Regions from separate parts of the Bifidobacterium sp. ESL0775 genome, predicted to be linked through region 1. Evidence: riboswitches for the same ligand, from Rfam matches in the RefSeq annotation. Region 1 holds a riboswitch; the other holds the start of a gene.
The links. A riboswitch is a leader RNA that binds a small molecule or an ion and turns the genes downstream of it on or off. The one in region 1 is predicted to bind thiamine pyrophosphate.
Positions count from the first base shown of each region.

Region 2: linked by a shared signal. The riboswitch ahead of OZX73_RS02520 (thiamine-binding protein) and the one ahead of OZX73_RS03935 (ECF transporter S component) in region 1 are both predicted to bind thiamine pyrophosphate.

Region 1 is NZ_CP113917.1:1,110,679-1,118,782, forward strand. Features, by position in the region: gene OZX73_RS03915 (DUF4191 family protein) at 175-969, opposite strand; gene OZX73_RS03920 (FAD-dependent oxidoreductase) at 1,067-2,593, opposite strand; gene OZX73_RS03925 (DUF3043 domain-containing protein) at 2,736-3,341, opposite strand; gene OZX73_RS03930 (dipeptidase) at 3,488-4,855, shown strand; TPP riboswitch at 5,328-5,449, shown strand; gene OZX73_RS03935 (ECF transporter S component) at 5,499-6,128, shown strand; gene OZX73_RS03940 (ATP-binding cassette domain-containing protein) at 6,213-8,104, shown strand, end outside.
Region 2 is NZ_CP113917.1:739,343-747,446, reverse strand. Features, by position in the region: gene OZX73_RS02530 (glycine--tRNA ligase) at 1-763, opposite strand, end outside; gene OZX73_RS02525 (hypothetical protein) at 1,421-2,728, opposite strand; TPP riboswitch at 2,939-3,042, shown strand; gene OZX73_RS02520 (thiamine-binding protein) at 3,161-3,538, shown strand; gene OZX73_RS02515 (LacI family DNA-binding transcriptional regulator) at 3,626-4,681, shown strand; gene OZX73_RS02510 (isoprenyl transferase) at 5,068-5,868, opposite strand; gene recO (DNA repair protein RecO) at 5,870-6,592, opposite strand; gene OZX73_RS02500 (alpha/beta hydrolase) at 6,700-8,104, opposite strand, start outside.

The DNA.
Region 1 (8,104 bases):
TCGTAGTGCTAACAATGTCCAAGTGTAAGGTAACGAGTTTCAGGAGGTCGCGGTTTGGGTTACGAATATGTTTCGTATCGTGATTTTCCATTGAAATTCGTTGATTTTCTGGGTTTTACGAGTGATGGCGATATGAAAAATCCTCTCGCGATGTGGTCACGAGAGGATGAGAGGTCACCGGCCGCGCATGGCCCGGCGGCTGATGTGCTGCGGTCGTGTGGGGTCCATGCCTTTGGGAATCCCGAGCCCGCGCTTCTCCTGCAGGGTTTGCAGGCGGAAGTTCAGTGTCTCGAGCTCGTCTTTGGTGAGCACGAAACGGCGGCGCGGATGGATCTTCTTCATCAGGAAGAAGGAATAGTCGGTCGGCTCGTAGCTCTTGCACTTGACGACCTTCTTGCGCAGGTCCTTGAGGCGCACCTGGCCTTGACCTTGGCCGACGGAGATGAGGTAAACGGGGATATTGCTGCCCGCGGTGACGCCTTTGATGGCTTGTTGCTGACGTTCGAGCGGCCGCTTCGTGCGGCTGGGGTTGCCTTCGGCCAACAGATAGATGCCGTTGTAGCCGGTGCCACGCCAGATGGCGTCCTTGGTCTTCGGGTCCACCCACACCGGGGTCTGCGGGAAGTTGAATCCGGCCTTGTTGATGTTGCCGAGCACACTGATGGCGGCGCCGGGCTTGCCATCGAGCTTCTCATAGCCCACTTTGTCGGCGCGTTTGGTCAATACGAAGGTGAACAGCAATACGCCGAGCATCACCATCAGGATCATCATGAAGATCCAGGTCAGCCAGCGCCAATGCATGAGCAGGCCGGCGACGACGCCGACGACCACCGGAAGCAGGAAAGCGACGAGCAAGAGCCAGGGGAGGGCCTTGTCTTCCTGATGGGTGTATTTGTAGATCTCGCGGATCTGATTGATGACTTTCGGGCCTTTTTTCTTGTCTTTCTTGGCCTTTTTCGCTTCTGCCATCTACTCCCTCACTTGCTATTGAAAAAACGGACGCACTAGTTGATTATGGTATCAGTGGTGGCGGAAGTCCGACGATGCGGGTTTTCGCCTTGCGCGCCTATCTGGTATGCAGCGGACGCCCGTCGGCCTTGAGCAGCGCCTCGCCGAACGCCTCGCTGAAAGTGGGGTGCGGGTGGATCAGGCGCGCCGCGTCGGCCAGGGGGACGCGGTTGCCGACCAGTTCTTCCGCTTCGGCGATCAGATCGCCGGCGTCCGGGGCGAGCATGTGGACGCCCAGGACCACCGGCGTATCCGGTTTGTCGGCGTAGGCGCCGGTCACCACCGACATCGAGGCGGCTTCACCGCTCATCAGCACCCGTGCGTTGCTCATCATCGGATAGGCGGTTTCTTTTGCCTCGTCGATGTCCGGGTCCGCCTTGGCCTGCTCGACCGTCAGCCCAACGCTGGCGAATTCCGGGGTGGAGAAGACCACTTCGGGAACCGTGTTGTTCTCCACCGGTTTCGGGTCGAGCCCGGCGATGGATTCCGCGATGACGATGCCCTGCTCGAAGGCGCGGTAGGCCAGTGCCGGGCCCGGGGTGATGTCGCCCAACGCCCAGATTGCCGGCTGGTTGGTGCGGCCGTATGCGTCGGTTTTCACCAGGCCGTTCTCGTCCAACGCGATGCCGGCGTCGGCGAACCAGCCGGCATCGGTGTTGGGATCACGACCGATGGCGGCCAGCACCACATCCGCTTTCGTGTTCCTTATCGTCTCATCCTTGTCGGTGCGATAGCTCACGCTCGCCGCGCCAGACTCGCCGTTTTCGATATCGGCGACACTGCTGTGGGCGACGATATGCACGCCATCTTTGGCCAGCGCCCGAGTCAAAGCCATCGATGTGCGGCGGTGAGCGTGCGAAAGCACGCGTTCGTGGCGGATGAGCATGGTGACGTCCACGCCCGCCGCGTTCCACATCGAGGCGAACTCGACGGCCACGGCACCCGCCCCGATGATGATGGCGGATTTCGGGAAACGGGTAAGCGCCAGCGCCTGCGTGGAATCGATCAACGCTCCGGCGAAAGGATGCCCAGGCAGCGGGCGTGGGCGTGAGCCGGTGGCCACCACGATGTTGTCGGCGTTCAGCTCGATGGTGGAGCTTTGCGTGCCGCCAACACGTCCTTGATTGGGGTTGGCGTTGTCGTCTTGCTCTTGATTTCGTCCTTGAAAGTCAGCTGGGGCGCTTTTCATATCAGTTTCAGAGAGTTTTACTGAAACGTGATGTTTTGCGGTAACGGAGGCCTCTCCGTGAATCACCGTCACTTTTCGCATGGCGAGCAAGGAGGCCAGTCCGTCGGTCATCGAGGTGACGGCATGGTCCTTGAAAGCTGTCAGTTTCGGGAAATCGATGCCATTGATGCTTGCGTTGACACCCATGCGTTCGGCGTCGCCGACGGTACGCATTGCGCGTGTGGCGATGATCAGCGCTTTGGAGGGTATGCAGCCGCGGTTGAGGCAGGTGCCTCCGAGCCGCTCCTCGCGGTTGATTAAGGCCACCGAAAGCCCGAGTTGCGCGGCCCGCAGCGCTGTGGCGTAGCCGCCAGGCCCGCCGCCGATGATGACGATGTCGAAATGAGTGCTCTGCATGTCTACCTCCGAAATGGTCTAACGACCATCATAAAGCGTTGCAAAATAGTATGGGCGATTCTGTGGATACCAGAGAAATGAAGAAAACCCGCGGACATGCCATGCACGCCCACGGGTTATCAAAACAAATAAGAAATCCGGCTTACTTCGGCCAGTTGCCGCGCTTTTTCGAGGTCGGCACGGGGATGCGCCAGCGACGCAGCTGCAGCGCGCGGCCCCAGGCGTAGGAACCCATGTGCGTACCCTTGCCCACGGCCTTTTCGCCGAATTTCTCGATGAGCTTCTTCTTGAGCTTGCGCCACATGATGACGATATCGATGAGCGCGGCGATGATGTAGACGTACATCAACAGCATGAGCGGTGTGTAAAGCCACGGCCAGATCATGTAGACGACCAGCGTGAAGATCATGACTGCGAACAGCACCGGGATGAAGTACTCGGCGATGTTGAAGCGGGCATCCACGTAATTGCGGACATAGATATGGACGGGGTCGCGCTCGGAACGCGGCATGTGGGCCACGTCGCCGGTGCGCATCGCCTCGTACTGCTCGTCCTCTTTCTCCTTGATGCGCTCCTTGGCGGCTTTCCTGTCCGCCTTGCGGTCCCTGGGGACGAGGGGATGGAGGTTGCGCTCCTGGGCGACCTTGCGCTTCGGGGTGGGATGGCCCTTGCCCTCCTGCTCCGGTTGTTCGTCGGACTGTTGCGCCGATTCCTTGCTCTTGTCCTTGTTGAAAGGATTCCATGTCATGGTTTTGAGACTACGGGAAAGCCTCGACTCGCTCGGGTCGCGAATCGTCTTGGTATGGCTCGTTTTTCACCGGTTTCTGGCGTTTTTCGTGGGGCTGTGTGATTATCGAAGTGGATATGACTGAATCTCAAGAAAAGGAGCATGACATGGCTGCGTTGGCTGTTGAAGAGGTACGTTCGCGTGTGGACGGCGATTTCGGGCGGATCGTCGATTTGCTGAGCAAAAAGGTGGCACTGAAATCCATCTCGGCCGAAGGCATCACCGGCGAGCACATGCGTCGTTCGGCGCAATTCGTGGCCGATGAACTGCGCGCACGCGGCGTGGATGCCAAAGTGGTCCAGTCCAAGAACCCCGACGGCACTCCGGGCGCCTTTGAGGTTGTCGGCTCGAAGATCGTCGATCCCAACGCGCCGACCGTCTTGCTGTATGCGCACCATGACGTCCAGCCGGTGCCGGACGCCTCCGCATGGGACACCGACCCGTTTGTGGCCACCGAGGTCGATGGCCGTCTTTACGGACGCGGCGCGACCGATGACGGCGGCGGCATCGCCATCCATTCCGGCGCGCTGCATGCGCTCGGCGACGACCTCAAGGTCAATATCAAGGTCTTCATCGAAGGCGAGGAGGAGATGGGCTCGCCGAGCTTCATCCCCTTCATCGAGGCGCATCAGGACGAATTCGACTCCGACGTGATCATCGTGGCCGATTCCGGCAACTGGAGCGCCGAGATCCCCAGCCTCACCACGAGCCTGCGTGGCAACACCGATCTGGATGTCACCGTCAAGGCCTTGGAGCATCCGGTGCATTCCGGCCAATTCGGCGGCCCGATCCTCGACACCAACACGCTCTCGTCCATGTTGATTGCCTCGATGTATGACAAAGATGGTGCTTTGGATATTCCGGGACTGGAAGGTGGAGACCCGGTCGGCGGGCTCCAGCGCGACCTCGACGAGGCCAGTGTGCGGGCCGATTCCGGTGTGGTCGACTCCTATCGTTTCGCCGGCACCGGCTCATTGGCCTCGCGCCTGTGGACCAAGCCGAGCATCTCTGTCATCGGCTTCGACGCGCATCCGGTCGAAGGCTCGTTCAATGTCATCGCCAACGAGACCCGCTTCCGCCTCTCCATCCGCACCGCCCCTGGCCAGCGTCACGAAGAAGCGGCCAAGGCCGTCACCGACTTCCTCACCTCGCACGTGCCGTTCGGCGCCGAAGTCACGGTCTCGACGCTCGATGGCGGCATGGGCTGGAGCATGGATCCCAATGCCGAGGCCACGCAGGACGCGCTCGAGTCGATGCGTGAGGCGTTCGGCGTTAATCCGATCAACAAGGGCGAAGGCGGCTCGATCCCGTTCATCCCCGAACTGCAGCGCATCTTCCCGAAGGCCCAGGTCCTGGTCACCGGCCCCGAAGACCCCAAGGGCAACGCCCACAGCCCCAACGAGTCCGTCGACCTCACGAGCCTCAAAAACAACGTGATCACCGAGGCCCTGATCCTAGACAAACTGGCGAAGTAAGCAACATACTCGCTCGTCCCAACGGTTAGTCGTGGCGGAGCGGGATATACAATGTTCGGGACGCTCCTTGGCCGCTCGGCCGTGTCTTACGCCCGAACATCGCATATCCCGCTCCGCCACTAATGTATGAGGTTCCCTACTAGCTGTAACCGTAAAAATGATAAAGACCAAGGTCGATGTCACTGAAAGCGAATAGCTGCCGCATGCTCTAGGTCTTTTGCTATAGGTGGGCGCAATTGCGAGACCGCTGTCAATAGATTTCTTACTTCTGCGGCAGCTATTCGCTGGTGAGCCGCCTCCCGCAAGTACCTGTCAGTCAGATTCTTCCGCTACGCATTAGTGTGGGGTTGGGGCATGCGATGCTCGACCGTAAAGACTTGGCCAGAGCGGCCCGGAGCGTGTCGAGCATTGTATGCCCCAACCCCACACGACTCACGTCTCAAGATGTTTGACAGGGGATTGCTCTAGGATGACGAATTGACACGGGGGCTGTCTGCCTGCGCAAGCTGGCAGATGGCTGAGATGAGGATTTCCTCGACCGAATGAACGTGAGTCCGGACAATGCCGGCGCACGGACGTCTCTCTTTTCCCGTGCCTTATATGCGCGCCGATAGGCGGTGCGCACAGTGGAAAGGCACAAATCATGTCATCATCGAATCAAACGACCGTCATCTCGAAACCGAACCTCAAATGGCGCGTGGTCGATATCGCCGTCGCCTCGGTCATCGGCGTCGCCAGCGCGTTGATCTATTGGGCCGCGGCGTTGCTCTATGGCCCGGTCGCCTCGCCTCTTGACGCACTCGTTCCCGGGCTCGGAGGCCTGATGAACGGCTTCTGGCTCTTCGCCGGCCCCCTCGCCGCGGTCATCGTGCGCAAGCCGGGAGCCGCAATATACGCCGAAGTCGTCGCGGGAGTGCTCGAAGCGCTCTGGGGCAACACCTGGGGCGGCATGCAGACGTTTCTCATCGCGTTGGTGCAGGGGATCTTCGCTGAGATCGTCTTCCTTGTGGTGATGTACAAGGTCTGGAACCTCGTCACGGTCACGCTTTCCGGGACGATTTCCGCCATCAGCTGCTGGGCCTACACCTTCTTCACAAATCTGCAGGGATTCAAGATCACCGGCGTCTACGGCATCTGGAACCTCGTCGCCACGGTGATTTCCGGGGCGTTGGTGGCAGGCGTGCTGATGTGGTACCTCTACATCGCCATCGCCAAGACCGGCGCGATCGACAAGTTCGCCTCGGGCCGTCAGGTCCGTGCCTCATCCAAGTGAGCGTATTCATTAGGATTTTAGGTATCGATGGGAGAACGTATGCAAGGCGAGCAATCGAAGACATCCGATAGCCGAGAAGATGGCATGACGGTACAGTCCGTTTCGCATGCCAACGCGGCTATTGCCTCGACGGTTCCGCAGGATGGGGAACCTGCTGCCAGTACGGCTTCTCCCAAGGTGCCGCCCGCTTCGATCCGTTTCGAGAACTGGGGCTATCGTCACGCCTCACGCCGGCATTTCGCCGTGCGCGGCCTCAATCTTGACATCAAGCCAGGCGAGCGTGTGCTTTTGCTTGGGGCCTCAGGCATCGGCAAGTCGACGATACTGGAAGGCGCTTCCGGCCTGCTTGGCGGGGATGTGGTGGAAGCCACGAACGAAGGCGGACAAGGCGAAACCGGCCAGGTCGTCGCCGTCGAGGATTCGGAAGGCGGGGTGACCGAAGGCGGTGTCTTCATCGATGGCGACGTTCCGGCCGCCTGCGCCCATGGCCGGGTCGGACTCGTTTTGCAGGACCCCGACGCGCAGGCGATTTTCGAGCGTCTTGGTGACAATGTCGCCTTTGGCCCGGAGAACATGGGCGTGCCACGTTCCGAGATTTGGCAGCGGGTCAGGCAAAGCCTTGCCGCTGTAGGGCTTGAAGGCTTGCAGTTGCACCGTTCCACCATGCACTTGAGTGGCGGGCAGATGCAACGGCTCGCGTTGGCCGGGGCGTTGGCCATGCAGCCGGGGGCGTTGCTTCTGGACGAGCCGACGGCGAACCTCGATCCGGAAGGCGTCGAACAAGTCATTGGTGCGGTTGCTGATGTATTACATAATACCGAAGCGACCATGTTGTTGGTCGAGCATCGCGCTGGCCCGTGGATTGACCTTATCGATAGGGTCATCGTCCTTGGTCTCGAATCCGACGACCAGGTCAAGGCCCGCGTCACGCAGGTCGGTGACGATGCCGAGATCGACCACAGTGGGTTCCGCCGGACCATCGTGGTGGCGGATGGCACGCCTGACGAGGTGTTCGAGAACCGTGACCTTGATTTCGCCGCGCTCGGCATCTGGATGCCAGACAAATACCGCCGTCCAGAAGACGAGATCCACCGCATCCATACCGATGACGAGCCGGCCAGCGATCCTGCGCTTGGCGACGGCAAGGCGCTGCTTTCCACCAAAGGACTGTCCATCGGCCGCAACGGCAAAGCCATAGCCGAACATATCAACGTCTCCTTCGCCGCCGAGCAGATCACCGCGTTGGTGGGCCGCAACGGTGTCGGCAAATCCACGCTGTCATTGACGTTGGCTGGACTATTGGAGCCTGTGGCTGGTAGCGTTGAAGCCTCACCGGAACTGGCGAAAGGGGCAACCGGCAATGCGCCGATGGAGTGGAAATCGACGGAACTGGCGGCGCGCATCTCCTACGTCTTCCAGAACCCCGAGCACCAGTTCGCGCGAGGAAGCGTGGTCGAAGAGGTCATGCTTGGGCTTTTGCGCACTGGAACGCTGGAGGATGAGGCCAAGGAGAAGGCCATGGCGTTGTTGCGCCGATTCAGGCTTTCGCAATATGCCTCGGTCAACCCGTATACGCTTTCCGGCGGCGAGAAGCGGCGCTTGACCGTTGCGGCCTCGCTGGCTGCCGCGCCACGCGTCATCATCCTCGACGAGCCCACCTTCGGGCAGGACCGACGCACATGGATGCAGATCGTCTCGCTGATCCATTCCCTGCGCGGTGATGGTGTCAGCGTCATTGTGGTGACCCATGACCGCGATCTGGTCACGGCTCTTGGCGCCCGCGTCATCGAACTGCAGGCGCAAGGCGATGACGAAGGCGTCCGTTCGATGCATGTGTCGGAAACCGCTCCACTTACCGATGGCAATGGTGATGATTCTCGGCATCACGATGATGATTTGCCTGAGAATGATACGGGAATGGCAGATACCGAGGCGAGTTCTTACGGCGAGCATATTGATGACAAAACCATTACGAC
Region 2 (8,104 bases), 370 kb from region 1:
GATGCTCATAATGGCGCAGGTTCTCCGGGTTGATGCCGAGGTCGGTGTACCAGCGGGTGCGGGTGTCAATCCAGTACTGGTGCCATTCCTCGTCAGTGCCGGGCTCGACGAAGAACTCCATCTCCATCTGCTCGAACTCGCGGGTGCGGAAGATGAAGTTGCCCGGGGTAATCTCGTTGCGGAAGGACTTGCCCATGTTGGCGATGCCGAACGGCGGCTTGGAGCGCGAGGAGGTCATAACGTTCTTGAAGTCCACGAAGATGCCCTGCGCGGTCTCCGGGCGCAGGTAGTGCAGCGAGTTCTCGTCATCCACCGGCCCGAGGTGGGTGCGAAGCATCATGTTGAAGTCACGCGGTTCCGTCCACTGGCCGCGGGTGCCGCAGTCGGGGCAGACAATCGATTTGAGGCCGTCTTCCGGCATCTTGTCGCCATGCTTCTCGGCGTAGGATTCCTCGAGCTTGTCGGCGCGCTGGCGCTTGTGGCAGTTGAGGCATTCGATCAGCGGGTCGTTGAAGACCTTGACATGGCCGGAGGCCTCCCAGACGGCGGAAGGAAGAATAATAGAGGTGTCGACGCCGACGACGTCACCGCGGGTGACCACCATCGAACGCCACCATTCGCGCTTGATATTGTCCTTGAGCGCGACACCGAGCGGGCCGTAATCCCACGCGGAGCGCGTGCCACCGTAGATCTCCCCCGCGGGGAACACGAAACCACGACGCTTGGCCAGCGATACGACTTCATCTAGTTTGGATTGAGCCACGACACACCTTCCGCTTATCGGCTTTAATCAGCCGTTCTAAGAACCAATACTCGTGTGCCTACTTTATCGACATAGCGTGACAGTAGACAGCTTTTAGAAACTCAGAGACAGAAACAAATTTCCGAATCTTGTACCCTAATACCCCATATATCAACTAATACATACATCCGTATTCAGTAGAGGAAAGGCGGCCATATCAGACAACCTATTTAGATTGAGATATGACCGCCGATTCGACACTTTCGCTTTATACGTAGTTTTCAATTATCGAAACATTACTGTTGGAAAATTACGTCTAAAAACGAAATCAGCTCTATGCCTTATTCCACTTATACGCTGGTATCTTTCCGGTTGAGTCTCAGCTTACCCAGTCTCCCGATTACATGCAGATTCCACACGCTTAGGACAACGGCTAAAACCGTGGGGATAATCAGGTTAAGATACCACGTCATGATAGGCAACAGTGGACAAGTCAGCACACACGCGATTGGGAAAAGCGAGAAACCAATTCTACTTAACCGAGCAGGCATTTTACCATCAAATCTCGTAGTTAATTCATCAAATGGACATGCCCAAACCAGAATCGTACCGGCCATTGCAAATCCCATGAATATCAGCCATGCAATACATCCAACGTTAATCATAAAATGCTGCATCTTATCTCCAGATAATGTAGGACAATATTCTCCAACATCCTCCTATACCCAATGCATTAAGGATAAGAGCACCGCTGTTCCGCAAGGCCGCCTTCGCCGCGGCTTTCAGTGAACCATTGATATTTACCGGATTCCCCCCACTCGTCACAAATGACAAAATGGCACTGACCAAATTCCACCCATATCGATTAAATAGTTGAGCCAAGGCCGATTGTGGTCGCGCATGCCGTGCAACATATAAAACACGGGAGACTTTAGACGCGGCTACCGCAAACGAGCCAATACCCATTGCGCAGCTGGCTGCATTAGCCACCCACCACCACCAACTCGGATCTGCAGTGACAGGGAATGCCGTATCTGTACTGCTTTCCACAACTTGGGTAAGGGTATTCCCAGAAATCTTATAGTGCGTGGGAATTGACATGCCATTGGCATCCACCGCCCAAGGTGTAGAAATGGTAGATACAATTTGCTCTGTTGTCACCGCCTTGGTTTTTTCCTCTGGAATTGCAGCCAGCTCAGCAAACTGCTCATCAGTAAGTTGGACAGTGTCAGTGGAATCGCCAATCACACTTTTGACAGCGTTTTCATAACGCTCAATCTCTGATTGTGGTGCAACTTGAGCGGTGACCGGAGCTTTCACATACACGGAGCCATCTGTTTGCTGCTCGAATTTCGCCCCTTTTGGAAGGCTATAAGAAAAGGGAATTTCCTTAGGAGCATCTTCGTTGGCAAGTATGGCTACAGTTTGAATCCCCTTGTCCGTGGCTGAAGTGACTGTACTGGTTGCGTTTCCCTGATCGCTGCTGACCACGGAACCATCCACCAAATTGGCACCGTCCCCATCACCAATTGGTTTAATTGAAACAGCTACACCTGAGGAATTAGTAGAAGTCAATGTTCCAGAACCATCCACATTAATCTTTCCAGCCTGAATCTCGGCTTCGGCCTGCTTCGAACCCTTTCCGACTTGATCAGTCTCTTTCAGATCGACAATATTTGCGGCAGAAGCCGCTTGAGCCAAATCCAGTGCCGATGTTGCATCGTTCGGATTGTAATTACCCGCCGCATCTGCGATTGCCGCGACATCGTTCGACCGACCTATTCTTTCAGACGAAGACACGACAGGAGGAGCAAGCGTGTCCTCTGCAACCTTACCCAACGTCAAAACATCAGTATCGCCCGCCGTGTCTGCCATCGCTTTTTCAGGACTAGCAATAGCCAATACCATGCACATAGCCAACGCAACGACGAAACCAATAGCCGCAATAATTCCGCTTCTCGGCGCTCTGAAACCTCTCATCATCATCTCCTTCTATTCTGATTTAAATTCTTCTGAATGAAGAATTTAAATGAAAATACCATAACCCGAAAAAACTGTCAAAACCTAAAGAACCGATGTAGAACAACCGCGCAAAGTACCGTGATTAACGCGTCTTGAATAAAGTATTTCTACGATTTCGAACTTTCAATTGGCTCGTCGAATACGTCAGTATGTCCGTGCGGCCACCTACCGTACAACTGCAAGCAGGGGAACCCGGCAGCGGGTTGAGAGTGGCGAAATCGCCAGACCCTTTGAACCTGATGGTCAACACCAGCGTAGGGAGCGATTTATGGACAATACGTCATGATTCATTACCATGAAGTGGTTATTCGACCCTCAATCCATTCTCATAGCCGGTCATAACCACATAATAGCCATTCAACAATCATAAGCAATACAACAAACAAGGAACATACTATGAGCAACCCAACCAACCGCAACGCCGTAAAACAGACCGTCCCAACCGACCCGGAAACCGGCAAACCCTACATCAACACCGTCGCCGCAGTGGCCATCGCCCCGTCAGGCACCGGTTCCGAGGCCAGTGAGTACGTGGCGCAGGCGGTAAACGTCATCCGCGAATCCGGCCTGCCCAACGAGACCAACGCCATGTTCACCAACATCGAGGGCGACCTCGACGACGTGCTCAAAACCGTGCGCGACGCGACGATGGTCCTCGCCGAACAGGGCTATCGCACCGGCGTCACCCTCAAACTTGACATCCGCCCTGGTTTCTCCGGCCAAATCAAAGAAAAGCAGAAGCTCGTTGACGAAATCCTGAGTCAAACGAAATAAACCACTGTTTGCCGCGGAATAGGTGGATAACGCAAAAAGCCGTCATGAAGTTTTATTTCGTCCTCAAAGGGGTATAAATTTAAAACCATGCTGACAATGAAAAACGTCGCGGAGAAGGCCGGAGTTTCAATCTCCACTGTCTCCTTGGTACTCAACAACAGAGATGCCGGACGTGTGAAGCCCAAAATCGCCACGAAGGTGCGGCAGATCGCGGATGAGCTGGGTTACAAGCCCAATCCGATGGCCCGAAGCCTGCGCACCAGCAAGACCGGCATCCTTGGGTTCATCGCCGAAGACATCTACAACATTCCCTACACTGCGCAGACCCTCCAGGGCGCGCAGGACGCCGCAAGCCATTACGGCTACATCATCCTCTTCGTCGACACGGACGGTTCGGCGAGCCAGGCCGAGCAGATCAACGTGCTCCAGCGCTACGGCATGGACGGGTTTCTCTATTCCAAGCCTTCCAGCCAGGTCACCGAAGTGCCGGAGGACCTCGTCCATTCCCCGCTCGTGCTCATCTCCACCAACACCGTCGACAACCGCTTCCCCATCGTCGAGCCGGACGAGTTCGCCATCGGCTACGACGCCACCAAGAGGCTGATCGACGCCGGCGCCAAGAAGATCGCCTACATCGGCAACGACGAGCCGACCATCGCCCAGGCCACCCGCATCGAGGGCTACCGCAAGGCCATCAAGGAGGCCAAGATCGGCTTCGACAAGGACCTCGTGGTCAACGTCTCGCAGGATGGCGAGGCCCTGCGCCGCGTCTCGGAGCTTTTCGACACGGAGAAGCCCGACGCCTTCTTCTGCTATGATGACGCACGCGCCTGGTACATCTACGAATGCGCCGCACGCCGCGGCCTGACGGTGGGCAAGGACATCTCCGTGATCGGTGTGGGCAACAACAGCAACGTCGCCGACACCTTCTCCCCCAAGCTCACCACCATCGCCATGCCGTATTACGAAATAGGCTATTGGGCGGTGTGCAAGCTGGTCTCGCTGATTGAGAAGCGCTCGCTGGGCAACGACCCGTTTCCCAAGAACCTCATCGACCTGCCGCCGATCAACTCCGCGATCCCCGCCTGCATCCACTGCCAGCTGATCGAGAACGAGTCGGTGGTCGGCGCGAACAAGGGCTGATTTCGTTATGACTCCGGTTCGATGTTGAATCGGCGATTTTTCTTCCGGCATGTGGCTTCTCCGCGATGTGCCGGTTTTATTTTTCGGATTTTGTCTGGTTTCCTCATTGCTATTGTTAAGTCGCCGGCGCGGGCCTCACACCCGCGACCGGCAACCAACACCCAACCAACCTGGCTTGAAACCACCCAGCACGGCGGCCCCGAGCACAACCAAGACTTCCTGCCCGGAATCCAACACCCCGGTCAGGAAACCAACAGGGTGCCGGCACGACAATAAACCCAAACCAACCTCCGTGCCGGCACCCTTCCACTCTAATAAATTCGACACGAAATACAAATCCCACGCACGATATGGTTACCTGGCTGACGGGATTTACGCGGTTATCATCATTTTGTCTTGTTTTTGACGCCGCCGAAACGACGGTCGCGGTGGACATAGTGGTCGATGGAGCGCCAAAGCGCCTCGCGGCCGTAATCCGGGAACAGCTCGGGGGCGAAGTCGAGCTCGGCGTAGGCGGCCTCCCATGGCAGGAAGTTCGAGGTGCGCTGCTCGCCGGACGTGCGGATCACCAGGTCGCAATCGGGGATATCGGGGTTGTAGAGGTGGTCGGCGATCATCGACTCGGTAACGCGGTCACCGCTGATCTTGCCGTCGCGCACCTCACGCGCGATGGCCGCCGCGGCGTCGGCGATCTCGGAACGGCCGCCGTAGTTGATGCAGAAGACCACGTCGATGGTCGAATTGTGCTTGGTGCGCTCCATGGCGACCTCGAGCTCATCAATCACCGATTTCCATAGCCTCGGGCGGCGGCCGGACCAGCGCACGCGCACGCCCCACTCGTCCATCTGGGCGACGCGGCGATGGATGATGTCGCGCGAGAAGCCCATGAGGAAGCGGACCTCCTGCGGGCTGCGCTTCCAGTTTTCGGTGGAGAAGGTATAGAGGCTCAGGTAGCGCACGCCCGCCTCGATGGCGCCGGCGATGGTGTCGAAGACGACCGGTTCGGCCGCCTGGTGGCCATGCGTGCGGGTCATGCCGCGCTGCTGGGCCCAGCGCCCGTTGCCGTCCATGATGACGCCGACGTGGCGCGGGACCTTGTTTTTCGGGAAGTCGGGAATGATCGAAGGGTCGGAGAAAGGCGCCGCCGGAACGTCAAGCGACGTATAGTCCACGTGTTCAAAAGCCATACTACGAATCTAGCAATTTCAGCGAGCGAATGGGGCGTTCGAGGTAATATTCTCCCCATTCTTCAACAAATCGACGAATTTCGGCCTTGAGCGGGGCGCGGTCGAGCACGTTCCAGTCGCCTTCGACCAGCGCCTCCATCTGCTCGCGGCCGTCGAGGTCGATGCGTTGGGAATCGGGCGTGTGATCCGTGGAGCAGAGGATGCCGCCGGAAGCCACGGAGAAATAATCGAGGTCATCGCGTTTGCCGCACACCGCGCAGGACGCGAGGCGCGGGGTCCAGCCGGCCTGCGCGAGCGCCCGCATCACGTAGGAATCGCTGATCGCCTCGGCCGGGTGACGCGCACGGGCGAGAGAGGCAAGCGCGGAGATCAGCAGCATGTATTGATTTTGCGCGGGCTCATGTTCCGTGGAGACAAGCTTGTCCGTAGTCTCGGCGATGACGTTGGCGGCGGTGTAGGCGTCGTAATCCACGCAGATGCGGGCGGCGTACGAGGAGATCGAGGCGGCCTGCGAGACGACGTCGAGCGAACGGCCCTCGGCGATCAGCAGATCGTCGCGCATGAACGGCTCAAGCCTGCCGCCAAAGCGCGATTTGGTGCGGCGCACGCCTTTGGCGACCGCGCGCACCTTGCCATGCTGTTTGGTCATCAGCGTGAGGATGCGGTCCGCCTCCCCCAGTTTGACAGTTTTCAGCACCACGCCTTCGTCCTTATACAACGCCACTGAAAACCACCTCCCCAGATTCACTGATATCCGAATAAATCGCGTCCGTATATTCCCAGCCTATACGCCGCGCGGCCCACACTTACAGAAGGCATTTTCTACATCGTCTAGAAGATGAACAGGCCCCAGAAGGCGAAGAAGAGCAGGACGCTGAACATCGCGGCGGCGACCAGCCAGAAGAAGACGCGGCCGAAACGCTTGGAGGCGAAGACCGGTTCGCGGCCGCTGACCACGTCGCGGATGGCGCCTTTGCGCGGCGGGATCTGCGCCAGGCCGCGGTTCTGGGCGACTTCGATGCAACGCGCCAAGATGCGGGCCCACGCCCATACCACCAGGATAGAGACCACTTGTATTACAGGCCAGCTCCAATACATCATGCCGGGATCCTCCGTGGGAGCGCCGCCCCAGCCGAGCTTGACCACGGCCATGATGACCTGGCCCAGGCCCGCGGCGAAGAGCACGAACGTGGCCAGCGTCGTCAGGGTAACGGCCACAAGCTCGCCGCCGAAGCCCCGCATGAAGCCGAACACCTTGTTCGGGTTGCGACGAACCAGGCGGAACGCTTTGATACCGCAACCGACCAACGCCATGAGCAAGGCCACGGCGAGCAGCACTACCATGCCCACGTTGACGATGCCGCCGTAGATGGTGAGGTTGCGGTCGGCCTTGAGTTCCAGTGGCACGGCGATGGACTGGCAGATGGTGGTGCCGGCGACCAGCTCGCTGGTCTGCTTGAGGCCAGCCACAGTGCCCGTCGCCCACGAGATGACGTCGCCCACGTACTCGTCGGCGAACGGCGTGCCGGTGTCGGCCTCGTCGCCGAGACGCAGGACGTGGTTGGCCACGGAATAGCTGCGCACTGTCACGTCCTGGTTGCCTGCGCGGTGGGCGGAATAGAGGATGTGCTCCAGTCCTTCGACCTGCGCGGTCAGGACGTCCTTGGAGCCGTAGACCACCATGGTCGGCACGGCGTAGGCCTCGGGCAGGTCCATCGGGAAATCGAGATTATGAAGCCCCATCATCTCGGTGTCAGCGTGGAAGAGCCGGCGGACGATGGACTGGTAACCATTGTGCGCGCCGACCAGCGAGAAATCCTGCCCGACGAAGAACCCCAGGGACTGCCGGGGTCCGTAAACCATCGGGCTCAGGAGCAGCTGGAAGGCGATGCGCTTGTCGTATTTGATGACGTAGGGCGAAATCCACGTGCTTTCGGAGGTCGCGTAAAGGCCGACCTTGTCCGGATTGACGTTTTGTTGCGTACGCAGGTAGCGTACGACCTGGTCGTAGGCCTTCGCACTTCCCGGATAATCGCGGGTGAGGTCGTTGGTCGACCAGACCGGCTTGTCGAGCACGGCGGTGACGAACCCAGCGGACGAAAGGTCCTGCGCGACGTCGCCGAAACTGTTCTCGGCGGTGCCGTAGCCCGCGCCGTGCATGAACACCACGCCCGGGTGCTTTGTCGCTGCGCCCGCGGGGTCCTGCGGCTGGCGGATGAGAACGTCGATACGCTGA